3 regions of the Streptomyces sp. NPDC021622 genome follow, and region 2 is predicted to be linked to each of the others. Evidence: riboswitches for the same ligand, from Rfam matches in the RefSeq annotation. Region 2 holds a riboswitch; each other region holds the start of a gene.

Region 1 (7,649 bases), on a different contig from region 2:
CTGTCGACCTGCGCGCCCGGACGGTACTTGCCGGTGAGGAAGCCGGAGGCGAGCGCGTAATACGGCACCGCTGCCAGGCCGGAGCGCGACGCGACCTCCTGGAGCGGGCCCTCGTAGGTGCCGCGGGAGACGAGGTTGTAGTGCGGCTGCAGCGCCACGTAGCGGGCGAGGCCCTCGCGGTCGGAGAAGTCGATGGACTCCTGGAGCCGCTCGGCGGTCAGGTTGGAGGCGGCGATCGCGCGCACCTTGCCCGACGTCACCAGGTCGTCGAGCGCGGTGATGATCTCCTCGACGGGGACGGTCGGGTCGTCGAAGTGCGTGTAGTAGAGGTCGATGTAGTCGGTGCGCAGCCGGCGCAGCGACTCCTCGGCACCGGACTTGATGGTGTTCGCGGACAGGCCCTTGTAGTCGGAGTGGGCGCCGACCTTGGTGGCGATCACGACGTCGGAGCGATGGCCGCGCGCGGCGAGCCAGTTGCCGATGACGGTCTCGGACTCGCCGCCCTTGTTGCCCGGCGCCCAGGCCGAGTAGACGTCGGCGGTGTCGACGAAGTTGCCGCCCGCCGCGGTGTAGGCGTCGAGCACCGCGAAGGACTGCGCCTCGTCGGCCGTCCAGCCGAAGACATTGCCGCCGAGGGCGAGCGGGAAGACCTCGAGGTCGGACGGGCCGAGCTTGCGTAGAGAAGTCATACGGGGCTCAACACCCTTACGGATCCCAGCATTCCGTACAGCGGGATGTCAGTTCCGCGCTGCCGGATGTGGGCATGCCGAGCCGGCAGCCCTGACGTCGGGGGGTTGCCGCCAGGACCGCCGGAGTCACAGGGGGGTGCCTCAGAGCGACTGGCCCTTGTCCCGCAGCCAGGCGGCCGGGTCGACCCCGGTGGAGTCGCCGCCGGGGTGGATCTCCAGGTGGAGGTGCGGCCCGGTCACGTTGCCGGTGGCGCCGACGCGGCCGATGGTGTCGCCGGTGGTGACCTTCTGGCCGGCGCTGACACCCATCGAGGACTGGTGGTTATACCAGATCTCGGTGCCGTCCTCGAGCTCCAGGATGGTGCGGTAGCCGTACGACCCCGCCCAGCCGGCCTCCTTGATGGTGCCGGAGTGGATCGCCTTGAGGGGCGTGCCCGTCGGCGCCGCGAAGTCGAGGCCGGTGTGGTAGCCGGAGGACCACATGGAGCCGGCCTGCCCGAAGGTGCTGGTGAGCGTGTACGAACTGAGGGGCAGGGTGTAGCTCTTGGCGAGCTTGGCCAGGCGCTCCGCCTCGGCCTTGCGCCGGGCTTCCTCTTCCGCCTTCTTCTTCGCGGCGGCCTTCTCGGCGGCGATCTTCTTCTCGGCCGCGGACTGCTCGGCGGCGGCCTGCTCCGCGGCCTTCTTGACGGCGGCTTCTTCCGCCGCCTTCTGGACCGCGTCGTCCGCCTGGTCCTGCTGGTTCTCGGCCTGCTGCATGATGCGGGCCCGCAGCGCCTCACCGGCGTCGGTGGTGCCCTGCTCGGCGTCGGCGGTGCTGACACCGGCGGTGGTGAGCGGAGCGGCGGCGGTCGTCACGCCGGCGTCGGAGGAGCCCGAGTCGGAGTCGTCGGATATCAGGGAGCCAACGCCGGGAAGGGACTTGGCCTCCGGCAGCGAGTCCGTGACGGCCGAGATGTCCGGCATCTCGATGGAGACCGGGGGCTTGCCGCCCTGCGCGGTGGCGATGCCGCCCGCGCCGACGGCGGCGATGACGCCCACGCCGAGGACGGTGGAGCTGCGGGCGAGCCCGCCGCCGCCCTTCTTGTGGACGCGGTGCCTGCCGCGAACGGGACGGATGGACTCCTCGGTCGGATTCCACTCCTCCCACGGCTCGTCGTCGTGGGCACCGAAGTTGTCGTCATTCGGCACGAAAACGGCTTGGGGGGCAGGCCGGTTGGACGCCACTGGGGCGCACTCCTTTCCTTCCTTCTCGCCTACCGGGTTAGCTGACGGGTTCGGAGCAGGAAGGTCTCCTACGAACACCTGGCACGGATGCACAGATGCCCGATTCACCCCAAGTTGGTGGTTCCCCGGCTCCCTTGCGGGATTAGGCGTGTGCGCACGGAGCCGACTCGAGTGACGGCTGGGACTACCGCGCTGCGTTATCGAACGTTAATAGACGGCAGGGCCGTATTCCAAGCCGTTCCGACTGATCGTTAACGCCGTTGGCCTGTACTTAACGGGACACCAGGGGCGGGAACGGGGCGAGTTGACCGTACTTCTTCACACACCGGACCTTCACATCGCCTTGACAGTACGTCAGTTGTTATGCGGAGTGATGCGATTCAGTCACGGCCCGTGACATCGGGCGGGGCAGCTTCCGGTGCGTCGCCGGAGTCCGGCCGCCGCACCGCGAGCAGCGCCATGTCGTCCGTCCCTCCCCCGCCGGTGTGCCGGCGCACCTCTTCGGTCAGCGTCGCAAGGAGCGAGTCCGGACCGTGGGGTCCTGGAAAGATCCGGCCGCCGAGCCGGGCCGCCGGGTTGTAGAACTCGCCGCGGATGTCCCGCGCCTCCGAGAGCCCGTCGGTATAGAGCAGCAGCATCGCCCCCGGCGGGAACTCCGCCTCGTCGGCGCGGTCCGGCCAGACCCCCAGGTCGCCCATCCCGAGCGGCAGCGCGGGCTCGCTCGCGGACAGCACGCACAGCCGTCCGTCGCCGCGCAGGAGCAGCGGCTCGGGATGCCCGCGGTTGAGGATGCGGATGACTCCGTCGCCGCGCGGGATCTCCGCGAGGACGGCGGTGGTGAACCCCTCGAAGGCGTCGAGCCCCTCGCGCCGCGTGCCCTCCCGCGCGAGCGCCCGCTCCAGGCGCTGCGCCACCGCCTCCAGGGTGGCCTCCTGCTCGGCCGCCTCCCGGAACGCCCCGATGACGACGGCGACGGCCGCCACCGCGCCCATCCCCTTGCCGCGTACGTCACCGACGATGACGCGTACGCCGTGCGGGGTGTCCTGCACGGCGTACAGATCCCCGCCGATGAACGCGTCGGCCTCCGCGGCCTCGTACCGCGCCGCGATGTCGAGCCCTCCGATCCGGTGATCCGGCTGTGGCAGCACGGCGCGCTGGGCGGCCTCCGCGATGGAGCGGGCGGAGGCGAGCTGTTCGTCGCTGCGGCGTACGACGCGGTTGATGAGGGCGGCGAGCACGGCGACGGTCGCCACGGTGAGCAGCTCGGTGACGGCCTCGACGTCGGTGGTGTTGCTGTTGCCGAAGTGCAGGGTGAGCACGGCGAGGCAGGAGGCGGCGCCGATGAGGGCGGTGCTGAGGAGCGAGTAGAACGGGGCGGCGATCAGCGGGGCGGCGGTGAACAGGGGCGCCGCGGTGAACTCCGGAGGGGTCGACATGTCGTACACGACCCCGATGACCAGCAGGAACCACGGGAGGGCCCGCACGAGAGCCCGTTCGTGGGTGACGTCCGGACTCGTGTCCGACCCCTCTGAGGGGTTTCTCGGACGTCCTCCTCGCTGCCCCACCGCTCGTCTCCCGCCGATGTCCGCGCCCGGGACCAGCCCCATGACCGCACCTGTCCAGGTTTCCCGCAGCGGCGGCGGGCTGCGAGCGGTGTGGGCCGACCGGATGACACAGATGACATGGCCGGGGGAATGCCGAAGGCCCGGATCCAAGATCTGGATCCGGGCCTTCGGACTTCAGTAGCGGGGACAGGATTTGAACCTGCGACCTCTGGGTTATGAGCCCAGCGAGCTACCGAGCTGCTCCACCCCGCGCCGTTGAAATGAACAGTACGCCATGTGGCGGGATAAAAGCGAACCGGTTGACGGGAGGAGCGAAACCGCAGGTCGCCAGGCGTTCTCGGCGTGCGTCAGGGCCTTCTCCGTGTCATCCCGGTGCGGGCTGGTCGACAGCACCACCTCGGTGCGTGTCGGGGAGGTATCCCCTTGCTCCCGTGGGAAGCCCTTCGACGCACTCGGCGGAACACGCGTTGACGAGGAGCGGCAGTACGTCGGTGGCGACGGCGAGCGAGATCCAGGCCTGATGCAGTCCGCGCCGGTCGAGAGGCTCGTCGCAGACGCTGCAGGTGCGGAGCCCGGTGGTGCCCCAGCGGGCGGGGTCAAGGTGCTCGAGGTCGATGCCGGCCGTGGAGTCCCGGGGCGGCTGGAGCTGCGGGAAGGGCGGGCGGAACTTGTAGTTGCCGAAGATCGAGCGCGTGCTGACGGTGCTGTCGACCAGCCGGGAGCACCGGGTGATCTCGTACGGGAACCAGTGCAGCCGATGTGAGGTGTAGGAGCTGAACCCCTTCAAGCTGGTCATGGCGCCGATCTCGGGCGGAATCCGAACCAGGTTGCTGCCGTACACCACCAGGCGCTTCACCTCGGTCAGCCGAGCGATCTCCGGAGGGAGCGTGACTATCTGCCGGCGCTCCTCGGGGCTCAGCTCCGGCAGCGGACGAAACTCCTCTCTGCCGTCTGCCGCCGCCTCGTCGATCAGCTCCAACAGATGCAGCCAGCCCGGGGCCGAAGTGTCCTGAACCTCGGGATGAAATTCGACCTGCCCTCCCGAGTGCGCGCGGCCCCGCCCGAAACACGCACACCGATCCTGCGTCCTCACGGGCGCACCGGCCGCCTCCGCCCCCTCGGGGTAGCGATTCTCAAACGCCCGCGGTCCATCCTCATGGGTCATGGCCACACGATAGGAACTGCACCCGTGCCGGGCCGGCCCAACGCAGAAGCGCCCCACCCGGAGAAACCGAGCAGGGCGCTGAAGAGCAGGTCAGCGAGGCTTTCCGCCGACCTGCCGGAGGTAGACCGTGTGGGACTCGAACCCACAACCGCTCACGCATGTGCTGGCCTACGACCTGCAGATTCCAACCCCAGCCAGGAAAGTGATGCGCCGAATCGCAGGAACGGTCGCCGCCAGCCGGAGCACTTACGCGAGACATCGCGGCGCGGTGGAAGAGACGACGTTCCAACGGACTTGCCTCCGTGGCGGTCGGCGCTCTTGTGCTGGTTCAGCTCTGGGGTGGCGTGATGGAAGGGCGCCCGCTTGCGCGCCATTCGGGTGCATCCGCGTCCTCGTGGAACTCCAGCAAGTGCTGACCCGCGTAGCGGGCGAGGGCGTCGCGGACCTCGTGGGGGCTGACGTGGAAGAACTCCCGTCGCAGATTCACCCGATTCACCTTGCGGCCCTCGAACTCCTGGTGGAGCTTCCGCTCCAGGCCCACCGCGTCCTCACTGAATATCAGCGCGTGCACGTCGAAGCGGAACGGAACGGACGCGTCACCGAGCTCATTGACGCGCTCCATGGGGTCGAGCCGCCGGGTTAGACCGATCTTGACCATGTTCTCGCCGAAGGCGCCAATGTTCGAGATCACATAGACGTATCCGGCACGGACATTGGCCTCGCGGAAGTCGACCGCCGCGACGGCGGCGTCGATCTCGTCCAGCTTCTCGCCCAGTTCCGCGAGAGCGGCCGCGTCGGCCGTCCCCGACGTCCGGAGGCTTTGCATGGCGTTCAGATAGTGGCGGCGCTCCTTCTCCAGCCGGGCGCGCTCGCGCTCGATCTCGCGCCGCAGCCTCTCCTCCTCGCGCTGCTGCTCACGCAGCTCCCTGCGCCGCTGTTTCTCCTCCTCCTGTTTGGCCAAGTAGTCCGCGGTCAGCTCCAGTTCACGTACCCGCAGGCGGTGGTACTCGGGAGTGACCTCGATCTGCATCGTCTTGCCGAGACGAGCGATGGTTTCGCGGGATTTCGTGAGCCGGTCGACGAGTGAGGCCAGCCGGTGCGGGCGCATTCCGCGCACTGCCGCATCTGCCTCCGCGTTGTAGGCGCGCAGCATCAGCTTCGAGAAGTCGCGGACCATCTTCCGGCCCTCGGAGAGAGAGCCGTTGACGGTCCAGTGCGTGGCCTTGCGAACGGCCCCGCCATTGCGGGCGAGCGTCTTGTACCTGTCCTTGAGCTCGGCGAGTTCATTCTTGTACGCGACCGCGTCGGCCAGCGGGTGGCGGAACTCGTAAATGCCTGCCGACTGGAGCAGCAAGAGGTCGTCAGTGGCGACCAGCTCATCGCGTGCTTGATGCAACTTCCGCTCAGCTTGCTGCGTCTCGCTTTCGAGCTGCGCGAGCTTGCGCTGTGCGTCGACCGTCAGCGCCTCGGCTCGCTCCGCGGCGTCCGCCACCTTGGAGTCGAGTACGGAGTCGATGCTTTCGACCTCGGAGACACGCTGGGCATACACCCGGCGGAGCCGCTGTTCCTCTTGCGCGAGGTGAGCGGCGTCGGCGCTCACCAGGGCAGCGAGCTGCTTGTACAGCTGCTCGTTGGCTGCCTGTTCCTCGGCGACGCGGGCCTCGGCGTCACGTACCTCTTCAGCGAGCCGAGCGGCTTCCGCCTCCGCCTGTTTGCGACGCCGTCCGAAACGGCCGCCCGGCCGCGGATGAGTGGATGGCGTGTCGGGCGCATCCCAGGCAGTTCCGGCCGCAGAGGTGGGCGGGGAGTTCGGGAGGGAATCGGCAGCGACAACCTCGGTTTGCGCCGGCATGGGCACCGAGGGGGCCGGCGACTGCGAATCTTTGCCCGCTGCCCTCCCGTCGGACCGAGTGATCCATGACCTGAGTCGCTCGTCGAGCAGTTGACCATCCTGTTTGTCGATCCCTTTGAATTGCGAGGTCCCGGCCCCTGTGGTCACGGTCAGGGCGCCCCGGGACCAGCCACGACTCCAGTTGACTGCGGTGATCTGTTCACGAGGGAACTCGTCCGTGCGGTCTAGCCCACATGCCTGGACCCAGAAGAACAGCCGCTGATTGGTGAGAACCAGTACCCCTTGCTTCCCGAGGAACGAGCCGGTCGCGAGTACGTCGACATGCTCTGTCGGCTTCAGCACCTGTGGCAGCGAGGAGAAGGAGTCCTGTACACCAGCAGACTCCCCGCTCATACGGGCGAGCGCGGCGTCAAGGTCGGGACGATTGGTCTGCATGGCCATAGGGCTTTCCAGGTTGGCGCAGCACCCCCCTCCAGTCTGGAGGCTGAAACCGCACATGGCCAGGGGCAATGGGCCCATGCCGTCGAGGTACAAGCCCGAGATGGGAGCTCGCCAATTCGCCGGTGCAAGGGTGCCAGGCATCGCTTCGGGGAGCCTGTCCGGGCGCTGCCTGGAAGACCCGACCAAAATCTCCTCTCAAACGATCACCGGAGACGCATCAATGGCCTGACCCGGATTCCGGATCAGGCCATTGACCTGGTATTTCTCTGTCAGGGTGGCGGGGTTTGAACCCACGACCTCTTCGTCCCGAATGAGGATCGGTCGCTGATCTTGCCTGTGCAGATGACGTTTCTCCTGGCCAGAGGCATGGTCTCGATCGACCTCACCGCAAGCTACCGTCCATAAATCTGCACCTTCCATCCCTCGGGAACCTGGCGGGGCTCGTACCCCGGCGGCAAGATCTCGTGGAGGTAATACCCGCCCTTGTCGCTGCCGGTGCCCCAGTCCGCGAGGGTGCGGCTCAGCAGGCTGACGAACGGGTCTTTGACGTTGTTCCACAAGATCAGAGGCTCTAGATCACCATCGCCGGTGTGCGCGTACGTCTCAGTGCTGTTCAGGCGAGCCCACCCGACGATATGGACGAGGAACAGTTCCTTCTCCTCTGTCAGCTATGGCGACGCGCCAGCCGTTCGGAGCCGCTGAGAAGCTGGAGA
Region 2 (7,649 bases):
GTCCTGCCCGAGTTCACCGAGCGCACCAGCTCGGGAAAGCGGACTCTCGATCCGTACTCGAAGCTGCTCGAGGAGCGCATCGTCTTCCTGGGCACCCCGATCGACGACACCTCGGCCAACGACGTGATGGCGCAGTTCATGCACCTCGAATACCTGGCGCCGGACCGCGACATCTCGCTCTACATCAACTCCCCCGGCGGCTCGTTCAGCGCGATGACGGCGATCTACGACACGATCCGGTTCGTCACCTGCGACGTGGAGACGACCTGCCTGGGCCAGGCCGCGTCGGCGGCCGCGGTCCTGCTCGCCGCCGGCACCCCCGGAAAGCGCCACGCGCTCCCCGGCGCCCGGGTGTTGATCCATCAGCCCTCGATCACCGAGCCGATCCAGGGCCAGACCTCCGACCTCGCGATTCAGGCGGCCGAACTCCAGCGCACCCGTGCGCTCCTGGAGGAACTCCTCGTACGGCACACGGGACAGAGCCCGCAGCGCGTCTCGGCGGACATCGAGCGGGACAAGATCTTCAGCGCGCCCGAAGCGCTCGCGTACGGCCTGGTGGACCGGATCATCCCCAGCCGCAAGGATTCGCTCCGCGGCAGCAAGGACTCGCTCCGTACCCAGGACGCGAGGTGAGCCGGTGATGCTGCCGCCCGAACTGCCTCCGCTGCCCGCACTGACCCGCGCCGAGGGCGAGTTGATCGACCGGTACCTCGAAGTGGTCGATCTGCTGGGCCGAATCAACCCCGCCCGCGCGTCCGACACGTACGGCGGACTGCGCGCAGCCCAGGCCCTGGTCGCCAGCGCCACCGCGCTGCGGGACGCGCTGACGCTGATGCACCAGCGGGGCGAGAGTGCCGTGCACGCACCGACGTTGGCCCGGGCGCTGCGCGTGCTCGACGGGGAGCGGCGGTCCTGCCGGGTCACCGTGCCGCCCCCTTCGGCGCCCTGATCCCCCCTCAAGTCGGTTGCCCGGCAGGTCTGCAGCGTCCGGGGCCGGTCTTAAACGGACCAGACGGGCTACCCCGTTCGGCGTAGCAGGTCGTCGTCAACGGGGTCGGCCACAGTTGCGTCAGCGGTGTACGCGACGGCCGGAATGACTCCTTCCGCTGCTGGTAGAGCGATCGTCGAGCCCTGCGAAGGGTGCCCTTATCCGGCGTTGTCCACCTGAACGGTTCAGCCGTGAGTAGCCTCACAAAACGCCGTTTCGGCTCGGTTTTCTGGCCGTTGACGGGTCAAGATCCCTTCCGACGACAAGCCCCCGCCACAGCGGCGGGGCGGTCCGGGCGGACGCCGAGTCCTGCCGCCGCCCGGATGCCCGGTCGACATCGGTGCACCGGCAGGAGTGGAGGACCCAGGCACGACGGGTCGGTCCGGAAGGTCCGGACAACGGCCCTTGGGGTGAAGCCGCACACCGCGGCCGGGCAACTTTGTCAGCCCGAATCCGACAGGTCATCCTTCACAGGCGGCTGACGAAGGGTTGCGCATGACCGCGCTGAATCATGTTCCGTCGCTGCTCACCAGGGCCGGTTGCGCATCGGCTCTCACGCTCGCCGTCGTCGGCGGCACCCTCGTGGCCCCAGGGCTCACGACGGAGGCCCAGGCCGCGACACACGGAACGAAGGCCCTGAAGATCGCAGCGTCCAAGAAGGGCTCGCCCTACCGCTACGGAGCCACGGGGCCCAACCGGTTCGACTGCTCGGGCCTGACGCTCTACTCGTTCAAGCGCGCCGGCAAGAAGCTCCCACGCACCGCCGCACAGCAGTACAACAGGACCCGGCACATCTCCGCGTCCAACCGCTCCCGCGGCGACCTGGTCTTCTTCCACTCCGGCCGGAACGTCTACCACGTCGGCATCTACGCGGGCAAGGGCCGGATCTGGCACGCCCCGAAGTCGAACACCGTGGTGCGGCTCGAGAAGATCTGGACCAAGAGCGTCTCGTACGGCAGGGTGCGCTGACCTGCCGCCGGGCGGCGGCGGCCGGCTCCTCGGCCGGCGCGCCGTCGCCCGGCGCGTCCGCCACGCGTGGAGCGCGCCGACCCGGATACTCGTGCGGCATGGCCGACGACAACGCCTCCCACGCCGCTCACGACACCCGCAACGAGACGCCGTTCGAGCGCGCGGACCGCAACTTCTCCGAGATTCTCCAGGAGTTGAGGGTCACGCAGACCGGCGTGCAGATCCTCTTCGCGTTCCTGCTGACCCTCGCCTTCACGCCGCGCTTCCCGTCCCTGGACGACGTGCAGCGCGCCACCTACGTCACCACGCTGCTGCTCGCCGTCCTTGCGGCGGCCCTGTTCACGGCGCCGGCCGCGGTGCACCGGGCGCTGTTCCAGCAGAAGTCCAAGCCGCTGATCGTGCGGGTCTCTTCGCATCTCGCCAGGGCCGGCTTGGCCGTCCTGATGTTCGCCCTCGCCGGATCGGTGCTCCTGGTCGTGGACGTGGCGGTCGGCCGCACCGGCGGGATCATCGCGAGCGCGGGCACGCTGCTCGTGTGCGGGGGCCTGTGGGGCGTGCTCCCCGGCGTACTCCCCCGCCTGGCGCGCCGCACGGCCGCACGGTCGGACGTCACGCCAGAGCCGCCTCGATGAGCAGCACCAGGCCGAGGAGGCTCAGCGCGCCGCCGGTGACGCCCTCGATCGCCCGGGCGGTACGCGGCCGGCGCAGCCGGCGGCCGAGCCGGTCCACCAGGAGCGCGACGACCGGGAACCACACCAGGGCGAGCGCAACGACGATGGACGCGAGCAGCAGGGTCCTGGGCATCGCGGGACTGCCCGCGGGCACGAACTGGGGCAGCACGCTGAGGAACGTGATGGGTGCCTTGGGGTTGAGGGCATTGGTGAGGAACCCCTGCCGCAGGCTGCCCCCCACCGCCGTCGCCTCCTCCCCGGGCGCACCGGCACTCCGCCGCGCCCGCGCCGCCGACCGCAGGGCGCGGTAGCCCAGGTAGAGCACATAGCCGCCGCCGACGATCTGCAGCGCCCGGAAGAGCGTCGGCACTGCCGCGAGCACCGCCGCGACCCCGGCCACCGCGAGCGCCGTGTGCACCAGGAGCCCGCCCGCGACACCGATGGCGCAGGTGACCCCGGCGCGGCGGGAGGCGAGGGCGTTGCGCACCACCACGGCGAAGTCGGCGCCCGGCATGGCGACCATGCCCGCGGCGACTCCGGTGAAGGCAACCAGTTGTGCGTCCATGGCCCCCAGCCTGCCGTTCTTCTGCCTTCAGCAGGTATGTGGAATATCCTGGGCCTGCCTTAAGCAGGCGTTTACCCCCACGTCGACGGCCGGGCCGACCCGGCGTCAGCACCTGCACCGGGAGACACCATGTACGACCCGACGCGGCTCGCCGCACTGGTGGCGGTCTCCGAGGCCGGGTCGATCACCCGCGCCGCCGAGCGCCTCGGCTACACCGTGCCCGCCCTCTCCCAGCAGCTGGCCAAGCTGGAGCGGGAGGCGGGCACCCCGCTCCTCGTCCGGCATCACCGCGGGGCGCGGCTGACCGGTGCGGGCGAGCTGCTGCTGGCCCGGGCGCGCCGGGTCCTGGACGAGATGGAGCGGGCGCGGCACGAACTGGCGCAGCTGACGGGCCTGTCCGGCGGCCGGCTGCGCGTGGGGACCTTCACCACGGCAGGGATCCATCTCGTGCCGCCCGCGCTGACCGCGTTCCGCCGTGCCCATCCGGACATCGAGCTGACGCTGCGGGGCTATGAGCCGCCGCTCGGTGTGGCGGCCGTGGCGGCGGGCGAGGTCGACCTGGCGCTCACGCACACCTATGAGCCGTCGGATCCGGTGCCGTTGCCCGCCTCCGTGAGCGCGGAGCCGGTCCTGGTCGAGGAATTGGTCCTGGTGACATCGCCCGGGCACGCGCTCGCGGGCCTCTCGTCGCGGCTGCCGCTCGCCGAGCTGGCCGGGCAGCCGCTGATCAGCATGGCGCCGACGCATCCGCCCCGGCACGGCGTGGAGTCGGCGCTCGCGCGGGCCGGGGCGACCCCCTCGGTGCTTGTCGAGACTCCGGGCTACGCGCTGGTGTGCGCGCTGGTCAGCGCCGGCCTCGGCGTCGCCGTCGTACCGGAGATGGTGGCACGGACGGCGGCCACCCCGGTGGGGGTCCGGCCGCTGGAGCCGGGGAGCCTCCGCCGTACGATCTCGGTCGTCCACCGCACCGACGGTTCGCATCCGGCGGCCGACACCTTCCGGGCCCTGCTCCGTGGGGCGTTCGGGCGCTCAGCGGGTTGAGGTCGAGGGCGACGGCACCTCGCCCCGGACCGCCCCCGTCCACGGCAGCGCGATCCAGACCGTCTTGCCGCCCTCGGGGGTGGGGGTGACCGAAAGTCTGCCGCCGCATTCGGCGGTCAGCCAGCGGATGATCACCATGCCGCGGCCGTTGTCCTGCTGGACCGCGGCGGGCAGCCGCTTGGGGTAGCGGGGGTGACTGTCGGTGACGCCGATGCGCAGCTGCTCCTCGCGGGCCAGTTCGATGCCCACGGTGAAGGTGGGCGACTGCCCCAGGGTGTGCTGCACGGCGTTGGTTGCCAGTTCGGAGACGATGAGCCGGACGGTGTCGGCCACTTCCGCGTCGCCGGGCAGGCCCCACTCCGTGAGGACGTTCGACACGTACTTCCGGGCCGCGGGGACCGAGGCAGGATCGCTCGGCAGGGTGACGGATGCTTCCTGAAGGTCTGCCATGGCGACGCTGTCCCTTTCCCACCGGGACTGGACTCCGACTCGTAGCGGAAGACACGAGGACAGTCCCGGAATGGTGCTTCGCGCCAGACTGCCACTACTGGGCCCCTCACGTGTGGCGATCCACCGAGATGTGCATATATCTGTCGCTCAAAGCGGTGAACTCTGCTACGGCAGACCGTATTTGGGCGCGAGACCGGCACTTCCTCTACTGTCGCCCGTGAGAGGTCGTGGGGAGGCCGGAAAAAGGGAAGCTCCGTCGGAAAGGAGACGGACATGCAGCACGGTCCCGCGGTGCGCCGCCGCAAGCTCGGCGCCGAACTGCGCGCTCTGCGCACGCTCGCGGGGCTCACCAGCGGCCAGGCCGCGAGCCGGGTCGGCTGGCACCAGTCGAAGGTGAGCAGGATCGAGACCGGGCGTAGCGGTGTCAAGGCCGCGGACGTACATCTCCTCCTCGACGCGTACGAGGTGAAGGATGCCCAACTCCGTCAGTTGCTGGTGGCGTTGGCGGGCGCCGACGACCGCGGCGGGCGTCACCACTGGTGGCACGCCTACCGCGGGCTGCTGCCACCGGCGTACCGCGATTTCATCAGTCTGGAATCACAGGCCTGCCGCGTCCGCACCCTGGAGACCAATGTCGTGCCCGGTCTGCTCCAGACGCCCGACTACGCGCGAGTGGTGACCCGGGCCGCGCTGGACGGCCTGCCGGACGAGCAGGTGGACGCGCTGGTGGAGGTGCGTCTGGCCCGCCAGGACGTGCTGCGCGCGAGACGGCCGCTGCGACTGAGCGTGATCCTGGACGAATCGGTGCTGCACCGGCAGATCGGCGGGGCGCAGGTGCTCGCGGGGCAACTGAAGCGGTTACAGGAGGCGGCACAGTTGCCCCATGTGCGGTTGCAGGTGCTGCCGTTCGCCGCGGGAGAGCACAAGGGACTCCTCGGTTCTTTCGTTATCTTCTCATTTCCGAACATTGCTGATCTGGATGTGGTTGTTCTCGACCATTTGACGAGTAGCCTCTACCTCGAACGGAAAGAAGACCTCCAGGCATACACGGATGCCTTCAACTCCCTTCTAGGACAAGCACTTTCACCCGAGGAATCAACGGATCACATCGCCGGGATAGGTGACGGCGCGTAAGGAGGCACCATGACTGCCCTGCCTCGGTACGTTTCCGACAGCACGTCTCTGCACGGCGCACGGTGGCAGCGCAGCAGCCACAGCAACGGAATGAACAACTGCGTCGAGACAGCCCCGCTGACTTCAGGGCCGAAGTCGGGACTGCTCGCCGTGCGCGACTCCAAGCACACCGCAGGGCCCGCCCTGCTCTTCCCGCACGCCACCTGGGAGGCCTTCGTCCACGGCCTCCGGTGACGGGCGGACCCCCGGTGACTACCGGGGTGCGGTGCGGCTGATCACTCGTACGGCATCGGCAATCTGCGCGCCGGTGAGATCCGCACGGGCGGTCAGCCGCAACCGCGAGATCCCGTCCGGGACCGACGGCGGACGGAAGCAGCCGACGGCCAGGCCCGCGCCGCGGCAGTCGGCGGCCCAGCGCACGGCGGCTTCCGGCGACGGGGCGCGCACCGAGACGACGGCCGCGTCGGGACGCACCGCCTGCAGACCTTCCGCCGTGAGGCGTTCATGCAGCTCGGCCGCGACCGCGCGGGCCCGCGCCGCCCGCTCGGGCTCGGCGCGCAGCAGCCGCAGCGCGGCCAGCGCGGCACCGACGGCGGCCGGGGCGAGCCCCGTGTCGAAGATGAAGGTGCGGGCCGCGTTGATCAGGTGGTCGATGACCTTGGCGGGGCCGAGCACCGCGCCGCCCTGGCTGCCGAAGGACTTCGACAGGGTGACCGTGGCCACGGTGTGCGGGCTGCCCGCGAGCCCGGCCGCCTGCGGTGCGCCGCGGCCGCCGTCGCCGAGCACGCCGAGGCCGTGGGCGTCGTCGACGATCAACCCGGCACCGAACTCACCGGCGGCGGCGGAGAGTTCGGCCAGCGGGGCCGCGTCGCCGTCCACCGAGAAGACCGTGTCCGACACGACGACCGCCGGGCCGCGGTGGCCGTCGAGGGTCTTGCGCACCGCGGCGGGATCGGCGTGCGGAACCACCTGGGTCGTGCCGCGCGCGAGACGGCAGCCGTCGATCAGCGAGGCGTGATTGCCCCCGTCGGAGACGATCAGCGAGCCGTGCGGGGCGAGCGCCGTGACCGCGGCGAGGTTCGCTGCGTATCCGGAGGACAGCACGAGGGCGGACTCGAAACCGCAGAACTCGGCAAGTTCGCGCTCAAGCGCCGCGTGCAGCTCGGTGGATCCCGTCACCAGGCGCGATCCGGTCGCCCCGCCGCCCCAGCGGCGCGCCGCGGCCGCCGCGCCCTCGGTGATCTCGGGGTGCCGCGCCAGGCCCAGGTAGTCGTTGCTCGCCAGGTCGAGGAGGCCAGGCGCGTCGGCGGGGCGGGGACGCAGAGTGCGGACGAGTCCGGCCCGTGCGCGCAGGCTCGCCTGCTCGTCGATCCAGTCGAACGGCGAGCTCGCCATGGGATTCCTCCGGGGCATGGTCAGGGCCGGTTGCAGACGGTGCGTTTGTAGACAGTGCACAGACCCTAGCCGTCCGGCCACCAGGCCAGGATGTGGCAATACCCACACCTCAAAGCGTTTCTGTTGTGCGAACTCTCCTTGGAAAGGCAGGCTCTCGTACGTAAGGATCAGCGCCATGGATCTGCTGAACACGCTGGTGGACAAGGGGCTTCGGCGCGAGCTGCCGACCCGTGAAGAGGCGCTGGCCGTGCTGGCCACCTCCGACGACGAGCTGCTCGACGTGGTGTCGGCCGCCGGGAAGGTACGGCGCCAGTGGTTCGGGCGACGGGTGAAGCTCAACTATCTGGTCAATCTCAAGTCGGGCCTGTGCCCCGAGGACTGCTCGTACTGTTCGCAGCGCCTCGGCTCCACGGCCGGGATCCTCAAGTACACCTGG
Region 3 (7,649 bases), on a different contig from region 2:
CGCGTCGGTGAGCCGGTCGATCTCGTCGGCGACGAACTGCGCCTCGTCGTGCTCGGTGTCGGCGACATAGCCGGTGATGCGCGCGCCCGCGCCCGCGTTGGTCCACAGGTTCTTGGGGCGGCGGCTCTCGTTGCGCTCGATGACGGCGTTGGCCGCGGTGAGGATCGTCTGCGTGGAGCGGTAGTTCTGCTCCAGGAGGATCGTCGTCGCGTTCGGGTAGTCCTCCTCGAACTGGAGGATGTTGCGGATCGTGGCGCCGCGGAAGGCGTAGATCGACTGGTCGGCGTCACCCACGACGCACAGCTCGGCCGGATCGTCCCCCTCGCCTCCGGAGGGGCCGACCAGCTCGCGCACCAGGGCGTACTGCGCGTGGTTGGTGTCCTGGTACTCGTCGACCATCACGTGCCGGAAGCGGCGCCTGTAGTGCTCGGCGACGTCCGGGAACGCGCGGAACATGTGGACCGTCGTCATGATCAGGTCGTCGAAGTCGAGCGCGTTCGCCTCGCGCAGCCGCGACTGGTACATCGCGTACGCCTGGGCGAGGGTCTTCTCGAAGCCGTCCGCGGCCTGTCCTGCGAAGGTCTCCTCGTCGATCAGCTCGTTCTTCAGGTTCGAGACCTCGGCGCTGAAGGACTTCGGCGGGAACTTCTTCGGGTCGATGTCCAGGTCACGGCAGACCAGCGCCATGAGCCGCTTGGAGTCGGCGGCGTCGTAGATCGAGAAGGAGGAGGTGAAGCCCAGCTTCTTCGACTCGCGGCGCAGGATGCGGACGCAGGCGCTGTGGAAGGTCGACACCCACATCGCGTTCGCGCGCGGCCCGACGAGCTGCTCGACGCGCTCCTTCATCTCGCCCGCGGCCTTGTTCGTGAACGTGATCGCCAGGATCTGTCCCGGGTGCACATGCCGCTCGGCCAGGAGATGGGCGATGCGGTGGGTCAGGACCCGGGTCTTGCCGGAGCCGGCGCCGGCCACGATGAGCAGCGGGGAGTCCGCGTGCACGACGGCCGCGCGCTGGTTCTCGTTCAGACCGTCGAGCAGCGCCGCCGGGTCGATCACCGGGCGGGGCGCGCCGCCGCGGTAGTGCGCGTCCCGGGGCGTGGGCGCGTCGAACTTCCCGTCGAACAGATCATCCGGAATGGGCTCCGGAGCACTGTCCTCGGGCGGCGGCGGGGGCTCCCCCTCCGATGCCCGCAAGGGCTGGAGGTCCGCCAGGAAGCTGTCATCAAAGAGGCTGCTCATCGCCTCCCGAGTCTAGGCGGCCCCACTGACAACCCGCCCCGGGTTCCGGCCACCTCGATCCTTCCCCAAGCTCTCGGCTCCGCTCGAGCAGGGGAGACCCCTCACGCCCCGCCCGCGGGCGGTGACGCTCCGCTACGGCACGGCGTGCCCGCGTCAAGAGCTTCGTAAAGTCACGAAAATGTATCGGGCATATCGAACATCAACCTTCACACGGACCACACGAGTTGGCTAGCGTGCTCCGCGGGCTGCTCGTACTTCCACCGGCGAACCCCGCCGGGAACGGGTGGCCTCCGCCGAGTCCGACCTCCTCGGAGCCGGGGACCCACCAAGACCTTGGGGTGAATCGGTCCCGTACGAAGTACGGGACTGTAGGGCAACCTTCCGAACCACCCGCCCGAACCCGACAGCTAACCCGGTAGGCGGTCTACGGAAGGAGTCGCCTCCCTTGGCGTCGCACCGCAAGCCGCGGACCCGCATTGCCGGAATACGCACCACTCCCGCCATCGGCATCACGACGGCGGCCCTCACCTCCGTGGCCCTCTTGTCGCAGAGCGCCCAAGCGGCCCCCTCGGCGCCACAGAAGCCCAGTCTCGAAGAGGTCCAGAAGAAGGTCGACGACCTCTACCAGCAGGCCGGCGTGGCCACCCAGAAGTACAACTCGGCCAAGGAGCGCACCGAGAAGCAGCGCAAGAAGGTCGACACCCTCCTGGACGACGTGGCCCAGCGCACGGACAAGCTGAACGAGGCCCGTCAGGAGCTCGGTTCGTTCGCCGCGGCCCAGTACCGCACCGGCGCCGTCTCCGAGACCGCCACGATGATGCTCGCCGATGACCCGCAGGGGTATTTCGACCAGAACCATCTCTCGGACCGGCTGACCGAGCGCCAGAAGAAGGCCGTCGACGACTACCAGACGCAGCAGGCGTCGGCGACGAAGCAGCGCGCGAAGGCCGCGAAGTCCCTGGAGACGCTGAGCGATTCGCGGGACGACCTGAAGACGAGCAAGAAGGCCGTCCAGGACAAGCTCACGAAGGCCCGGACGCTGCTCTCCGAGCTGACCGCCGAGGAGAAGGCGCGGCTCGCGGCGATCGAGAAGAAGAAGGAAGAAGAGGCCAGGCGCAAGGCCGCCGAACTGGCCCGCAAGCAGGAGGCCGAGGCGGAGGCCAAGCGCAAGGCGGCGGAAGAGGCGGCCGCCAAGGAGCGCGAGGAAGAGCAGCAGAACGACGGGACCGACGAGAACACTGAGACCCCGGACACCGGTTCCGACACCGGTACCGGCACCGGCTCCGGGGACACCGACAGCGGCTACGCGACGAAGGCCGCGAAGGTCATCGCCTTCGCGGAGGCGCAGATCGGCAAGCCGTACGTGTGGGGTGCCACGGGCCCCGACTCCTACGACTGCTCCGGTCTCACCCAGGACGCGTGGAAGGCCGCGGGCATCTCCCTGCCGCGCACCACGTGGGACCAGGTGAAGGTCGGCACGACGGTGAAAACCGCCGACGCCAAGCCGGGTGACCTGGTGTTCTTCTACGACGACATCAGCCACGTGGGGATCTACATCGGCGACGGCAAGATGATCCACGCCCCGAAGCCGGGCACGAACGTCCGCGTCGAGTCGATCTACTACATGCCGATCCACAGCGTGGTGCGCCCCGCGTAACCGTCACACGCAAAGGAAAACGGCCCTCCACGCGCGCGTGGAGGGCCGTTTTCCTGCGGTGGTCAGGTCCACAGCACCGCGATGAAGATGTTCGCCGTGGTCAGCAGCCCCACCGCACCGAACATGCCCTTGTCGACCTTCTCCTCGTCCCGCTTCACATAGACCAGCGCGAGGATCACGATCAGCACGGCCATCTTGATGCCGATCTTGAGGTTGTTGACCGGGTTGTCGTCCGCCTGGTTGAGGCCCACCAGGATCACGCCGGTGACCAGCATGGTCAGCGCGCCGTGCAGCATCGCGGGGTTGAAGCGGGCCGTGCCCTGGCCCATCTGCTTCATCTGGGTGAGGAAGCCGCCCAGCAGGGAGGCGATACCGATGATGTGCAGACCGACGAAGACATGGGTGAGTACGTCCATGGATCCGGAGCCTAGCCGGGGCCATACCACCGCTCGGCACCCAGGTGGGCCACAAGCGGCGCATCGGTCAGGGGCCTGTACGAAGGCTGTGCGGCCACGCGATGCGCGCGGCCACATACGGCCACCGGCCGGAGCACTTCCGTCAGTTGCGTACATTCCGTCACCAACCCGTGACGGTCAGGTTTAGCGTCCTTCGTCAGGTGACCGGCTCCCCACCGCCGTCCGGACCAGGGGCGGCAGTCGGACACCACCGCCGAGAAACCCGGCGGCGGTCCGCTCCCCCTGTGCGGGCCGTCGCCGGACCCTAAGGAGCCCCCTCGTGGCAGCTCACCGCAAGCCCAGACAGCGCGCGCTCAGCGGCGGTACGGCCCGTACCGCCGCCACCCTCGCCCTCGCCGGGGCCGCCACGGCGACCGCCTTCGACGGGACGGGCCACGCGGACCCCCGGCTCAGCCCGACCGAGGTGAAGTCCAAGGTCGACGCGCTCTACCGCGAGGCGGAGATCGCCGCCGAGAAGTACAACGGCGCCAAGGAGAAGGCGGACAAGGCCGAGGAGTCCCTGGGCGAGCTGCGCGACGAGGCGGCCCGCAAGACGGAGAAGCTCAACTCGGCGCGCGAGGGCCTCGGTTCGATCGCCGCGGCGCAGTACCGCAGCGGCGGCATCGATCCCGCCGTCCAGCTCGCGCTCTCCTCCGACCCCGACCAGTTCCTGGAGCGCGCCGCGCTCGCCGACCGTGCGGGCAGCCGCCAGGCCTCGGCCGTCAGCGGCGTACGCAAGCAGCTCCAGGAGATCGACCAGCTGCACAGCGAGGCCGACGGCACGCTCGACCGCCTCGAATCCCGCCAGGCGGAGCTGAGGAAGCACAAGAAGACGGTCAACGGAAAGCTGGACTCCGCAAAGCGGCTGCTCGCCCGGCTGACCGCCGAAGAGCGTGCGCGGCTGGCGGGCGACGGCGATCAGGACCGGACCTCCCGCGCCGCCGGCCGCGACGCCGCCCTGGACGCCCCGGCGAAAGCCCCCAACGCCCGCGCGTCGACGGCCGTCTCCTACGCCTACAAGGCGCTCGGCAGCCCGTACGTATGGGGCGCCACGGGCCCCAACGCCTTCGACTGCTCCGGGCTCACCCAGGCCGCGTACCGCTCCGCGGGGGTCGCCATTCCCCGTACGACGTACTCCCAGATCGCGGCGGGCAACCGGGTCCCGCGCTCCCAACTGCAGCCAGGAGACCTGGTCTTCTTCTACCAGGGCATCAGTCACGTCGGCATCTACGTGGGCAACGGACAGATGATCCACGCCCCGAACCCGAGCGCGCCGGTGCGCCTGGCACCGATCAGCCAGATGCCGTTCGCGGGGGCCACGCGGGTGGCGTGAAGGGCCTCACAAAGAGTCCGAGCAGCCCGAAGGTACTGTTCTGGCTCATGCCCCGCCGTACGCTGCCGCCCCCACCGCCGCCCGCCCACCTGCGCACGTGGCCGGACCGCAACGCGCTCCTCGCCGACCGCGGCATGGCACTCGAAGAGCTGCGCAGGCGGAGCCTGGGAGTGCACCGGCTGCTGCTGCTCTGGCTGTTGGGGCTCGGCGGCGTCATCGGGTGGTCGCTGCTCGCGCTGCCGATCCAGATGGTCGAGGACAAGGAGCCCATGGTCATCGTGTTCGGCCCGGTCTGCGCCGTCCTGGGCCTGGGGGCACTCGTCCCCTCGGTGATCGGCGTCGCCCTGGGCATCCGCCGCGACCGGCAGATACGCCAACTCACCGACACCTGGCTCGCGTTGGACAGCCACCCGACGGCGGACTCCGCGCTCCGCTCCCCCGGCCTGAGCCTCTGCTGGCTCCTCGGTTCCTTCGTCCTGTGCGCGCTGGGCCTGGGGGCGTCCTTCGCTGCCGCCGCCTACGCCGAGCCGGGACGCGACTCGTACGGCGACGTCGCCCTCGGCATGGGCGCCGGCCTGGTCCTGTGGCTGACGGGCCTGGTCGGCGTCACCAAGGCGGTCGGCCACTACCGCTGGGCGGTACGGATGTTGACCCCCACCGCGGTCGCGGGCGGCACACACCGCTGAAGTCCGACCGACCCGTCAGACCAACCGCCGAGCCGTAGCCCACCGCGTCAACTCATGCCGGTTGGACAGCTGCAGCTTCCTCAGCACCGCCGACACATGCGACTCCACCGTCTTCACGGAGATGAAGAGCTGCTTGGCGATCTCCTTGTACGCGTACCCGCGCGCGATGAGCCGCAGCACCTCGCGCTCGCGCTGGGTGAGGCGGTCCAGGTCCTCGTCGACCGGCGGCGCGTCGGTCGACGCGAAGGCGTCGAGGACGAACCCGGCGAGCCGCGGCGAGAACACCGCGTCGCCGTCCTGCACACGGAAGACGGAGTCGACCAGATCGGTGCCGGTGATGGTCTTGGTGACATAGCCGCGGGCGCCGCCCCGGATGACTCCGATGACGTCCTCGGCGGCGTCCGACACAGAGAGCGCGAGGAACCGCACCGGGTTCTCGGCGTCGGACATCAACGGCGCGCAACGGCGAAGGACTTCGACCCCGCCGCCGCCCGGAAGGTGCACGTCGAGGAGCACGACCTCCGGACGCGTCGTCGTGATGACCGTGACCGCCTGATCGACATCGGCGGCCTCACCCACGACCTCGACGCCCGTGATCGCCGTCCTGCCGATCTCCGCCTGCACGCCCGTACGGAACATCCGGTGGTCGTCGACGAGGACGACACGCACCCGGCGGCCTTCCTCGTCACCGCCGACGGCAGTACCGGCCGCATCGGCGGGCCGAGCCGATTCAGTCGGCACGGCCGACGTGCCCGGTCCGGCCGACGTGTCCGGTCCGGCCGCGGTCGGGTCGGGCGCACCCTCTGATCCGCCCCTGGGCCCCACGGGCTCACTCGCGTCGCTCATGTCGTCGCCGTCCTCTCCATCTCCAGCTCGACTTCCGTGCCGCCCCCCGGCACGGCGCGCAGCCGCGCCGTGCCGCCGTTGCGCTGCATACGGCCGATGATCGATTCTCGTACTCCCATGCGGTCGTCCGGCACGGAATCCAGATCGAACCCGGGGCCACGGTCCCGGACGGACACGAACACCGTCTCCCCCTCAACTTCCGCGAAGACCTGCACCGCACCGCCCTCGCCACCGTACTTGGCGGCGTTCACCATCGCTTCCCGCGCGGCCTGCATCTGCGCGGACAGCCGGTCGTCGAGCGGGCAGTCGCCGACTATGACGACCTCGATGGGGACGCCGTGCTTGTCCTCGACCTCCGCCGCGTTGCGCCGGACCGCCTCGGCGAGGGTGTCGGGCTCGTCGTCCTCGTCCTTGCCCGTGCCCTCCGGTTTGTAGAGCCATTGACGCAGGTCGCGCTCCTGGGCGCGGGCCAGCCTGCGCACCTCCGAGGCGTTCTCCGCGTTGCGCTGGATCAGGGTCAGGGTGTGCAGCACCGAGTCGTGCACATGCGCGGCGACCTCCGCCCGCTCCTGGGCGCGGATCCGCATCAGGCGCTCCTCGGAGAGGTCCTGCATCATGCGTACGAGATAGGGGCCGGCGAGCAGGGCGACGCCGACGAGCACGGCGAGCGCCGCCTGCAGCACGGAGCTGAGGTGCGAGGTCGAGCCCTGCAGCACGACGATGCCGGAGACACCGGCACCGACGAGCAGCACCCCGGCCGCCGCACGGGCGATGGTCAGCGTGCGCCGACGGCGGCCGACCGCCATCCAGCGGGCCCGGCGCGCGTTGTCCGCCTGGCGCCAGACGAGGGCGACACCGGCGGCGACGAGCAGGGTCGGGACGAGATAGGCCTTGGTGGAACTGCCCAGGTCCACATTGCCGACGAAGACCATGGCGACGACGACCATCGCGAGCAGCGCGACGAGCTGCCCCTTGTCCGGCTTGCGGGCCACGAGCTTGCGGCGGCCGTCGGCCGTCGTCTCTGTGGTGACGGCGGAGGGCGCGCGCTGGGCGTCGACACCGCCGACGCCCAGCGGCACGAAGAACCAGAACGCCGCGTACAACAGCGCGCCGAGGCCGTCCGCCATGAAAAGGCCGACGAAGATCAGCCGCACCCAGACGACGGGCAGCCCGAGGTGCCCTGCGAGGCCGCGCGCGACTCCGCCGAGCCAACGACCGTCACCGCTGCGGTAGAGCTTTCGCAGCGGCCGCTCGTCTTCGATGGGTACTGCTGCGGCTTCCGGCATGTCTCCGATATTCACACGCGTACGCGGGCGGGGGCATCAGGGTCGACCCCCGAGACTCCCCTGATCTCCGCCCCGGACGAACGGTGGCCGCAGGTCGGGGCAGGGGTACGTCAGGGGTGATATCAGGGTTCGGCCAGGGTTGTTCCG

What was found. A riboswitch is a leader RNA that binds a small molecule or an ion and turns the genes downstream of it on or off. The one in region 2 is predicted to bind cyclic di-AMP.
Region 1: another riboswitch for cyclic di-AMP. It lies ahead of AB0G47_RS32875 (M23 family metallopeptidase); the one in region 2 lies ahead of AB0G47_RS16705 (C40 family peptidase).
Region 3: another riboswitch for cyclic di-AMP. It lies ahead of AB0G47_RS14735 (NlpC/P60 family protein); the one in region 2 lies ahead of AB0G47_RS16705 (C40 family peptidase).

Annotation. Positions count from the first base shown of each region.
Region 1 covers NZ_JBFACK010000019.1:195,781-203,429, reverse strand. Annotated here, with positions in the region: gene AB0G47_RS32880 (aldo/keto reductase) at 1-689, opposite strand, end outside; gene AB0G47_RS32875 (M23 family metallopeptidase) at 831-1,913, opposite strand; cyclic di-AMP (ydaO/yuaA leader) riboswitch at 1,925-2,072, opposite strand; gene AB0G47_RS32870 (PP2C family protein-serine/threonine phosphatase) at 2,294-3,520, opposite strand; tRNA gene AB0G47_RS32865 (tRNA-Met) at 3,657-3,730, opposite strand; gene AB0G47_RS32860 (leucine-rich repeat domain-containing protein) at 3,843-4,457, opposite strand; gene AB0G47_RS32855 (DUF4041 domain-containing protein) at 4,972-6,936, opposite strand; gene AB0G47_RS32850 (hypothetical protein) at 7,329-7,496, opposite strand.
Region 2 covers NZ_JBFACK010000007.1:273,914-281,562, forward strand. Annotated here, with positions in the region: gene AB0G47_RS16695 (ATP-dependent Clp protease proteolytic subunit) at 1-633, shown strand, start outside; gene AB0G47_RS16700 (hypothetical protein) at 641-949, shown strand; cyclic di-AMP (ydaO/yuaA leader) riboswitch at 1,314-1,480, shown strand; gene AB0G47_RS16705 (C40 family peptidase) at 1,484-1,957, shown strand; gene AB0G47_RS16710 (DUF6328 family protein) at 2,056-2,589, shown strand; gene AB0G47_RS16715 (LysE family transporter) at 2,567-3,193, opposite strand; gene AB0G47_RS16720 (LysR family transcriptional regulator) at 3,323-4,234, shown strand; gene AB0G47_RS16725 (ATP-binding protein) at 4,223-4,684, opposite strand; gene AB0G47_RS16730 (helix-turn-helix transcriptional regulator) at 4,958-5,818, shown strand; gene AB0G47_RS16735 (DUF397 domain-containing protein) at 5,828-6,052, shown strand; gene AB0G47_RS16740 (8-amino-7-oxononanoate synthase) at 6,071-7,213, opposite strand; gene bioB (biotin synthase BioB) at 7,389-7,649, shown strand, end outside.
Region 3 covers NZ_JBFACK010000006.1:301,918-309,566, reverse strand. Annotated here, with positions in the region: gene pcrA (DNA helicase PcrA) at 1-1,239, opposite strand, end outside; cyclic di-AMP (ydaO/yuaA leader) riboswitch at 1,521-1,677, shown strand; gene AB0G47_RS14735 (NlpC/P60 family protein) at 1,685-2,896, shown strand; gene AB0G47_RS14730 (hypothetical protein) at 2,959-3,312, opposite strand; gene AB0G47_RS14725 (NlpC/P60 family protein) at 3,632-4,684, shown strand; gene AB0G47_RS14720 (hypothetical protein) at 4,732-5,370, shown strand; gene AB0G47_RS14715 (response regulator transcription factor) at 5,386-6,216, opposite strand; gene AB0G47_RS14710 (PspC domain-containing protein) at 6,213-7,502, opposite strand.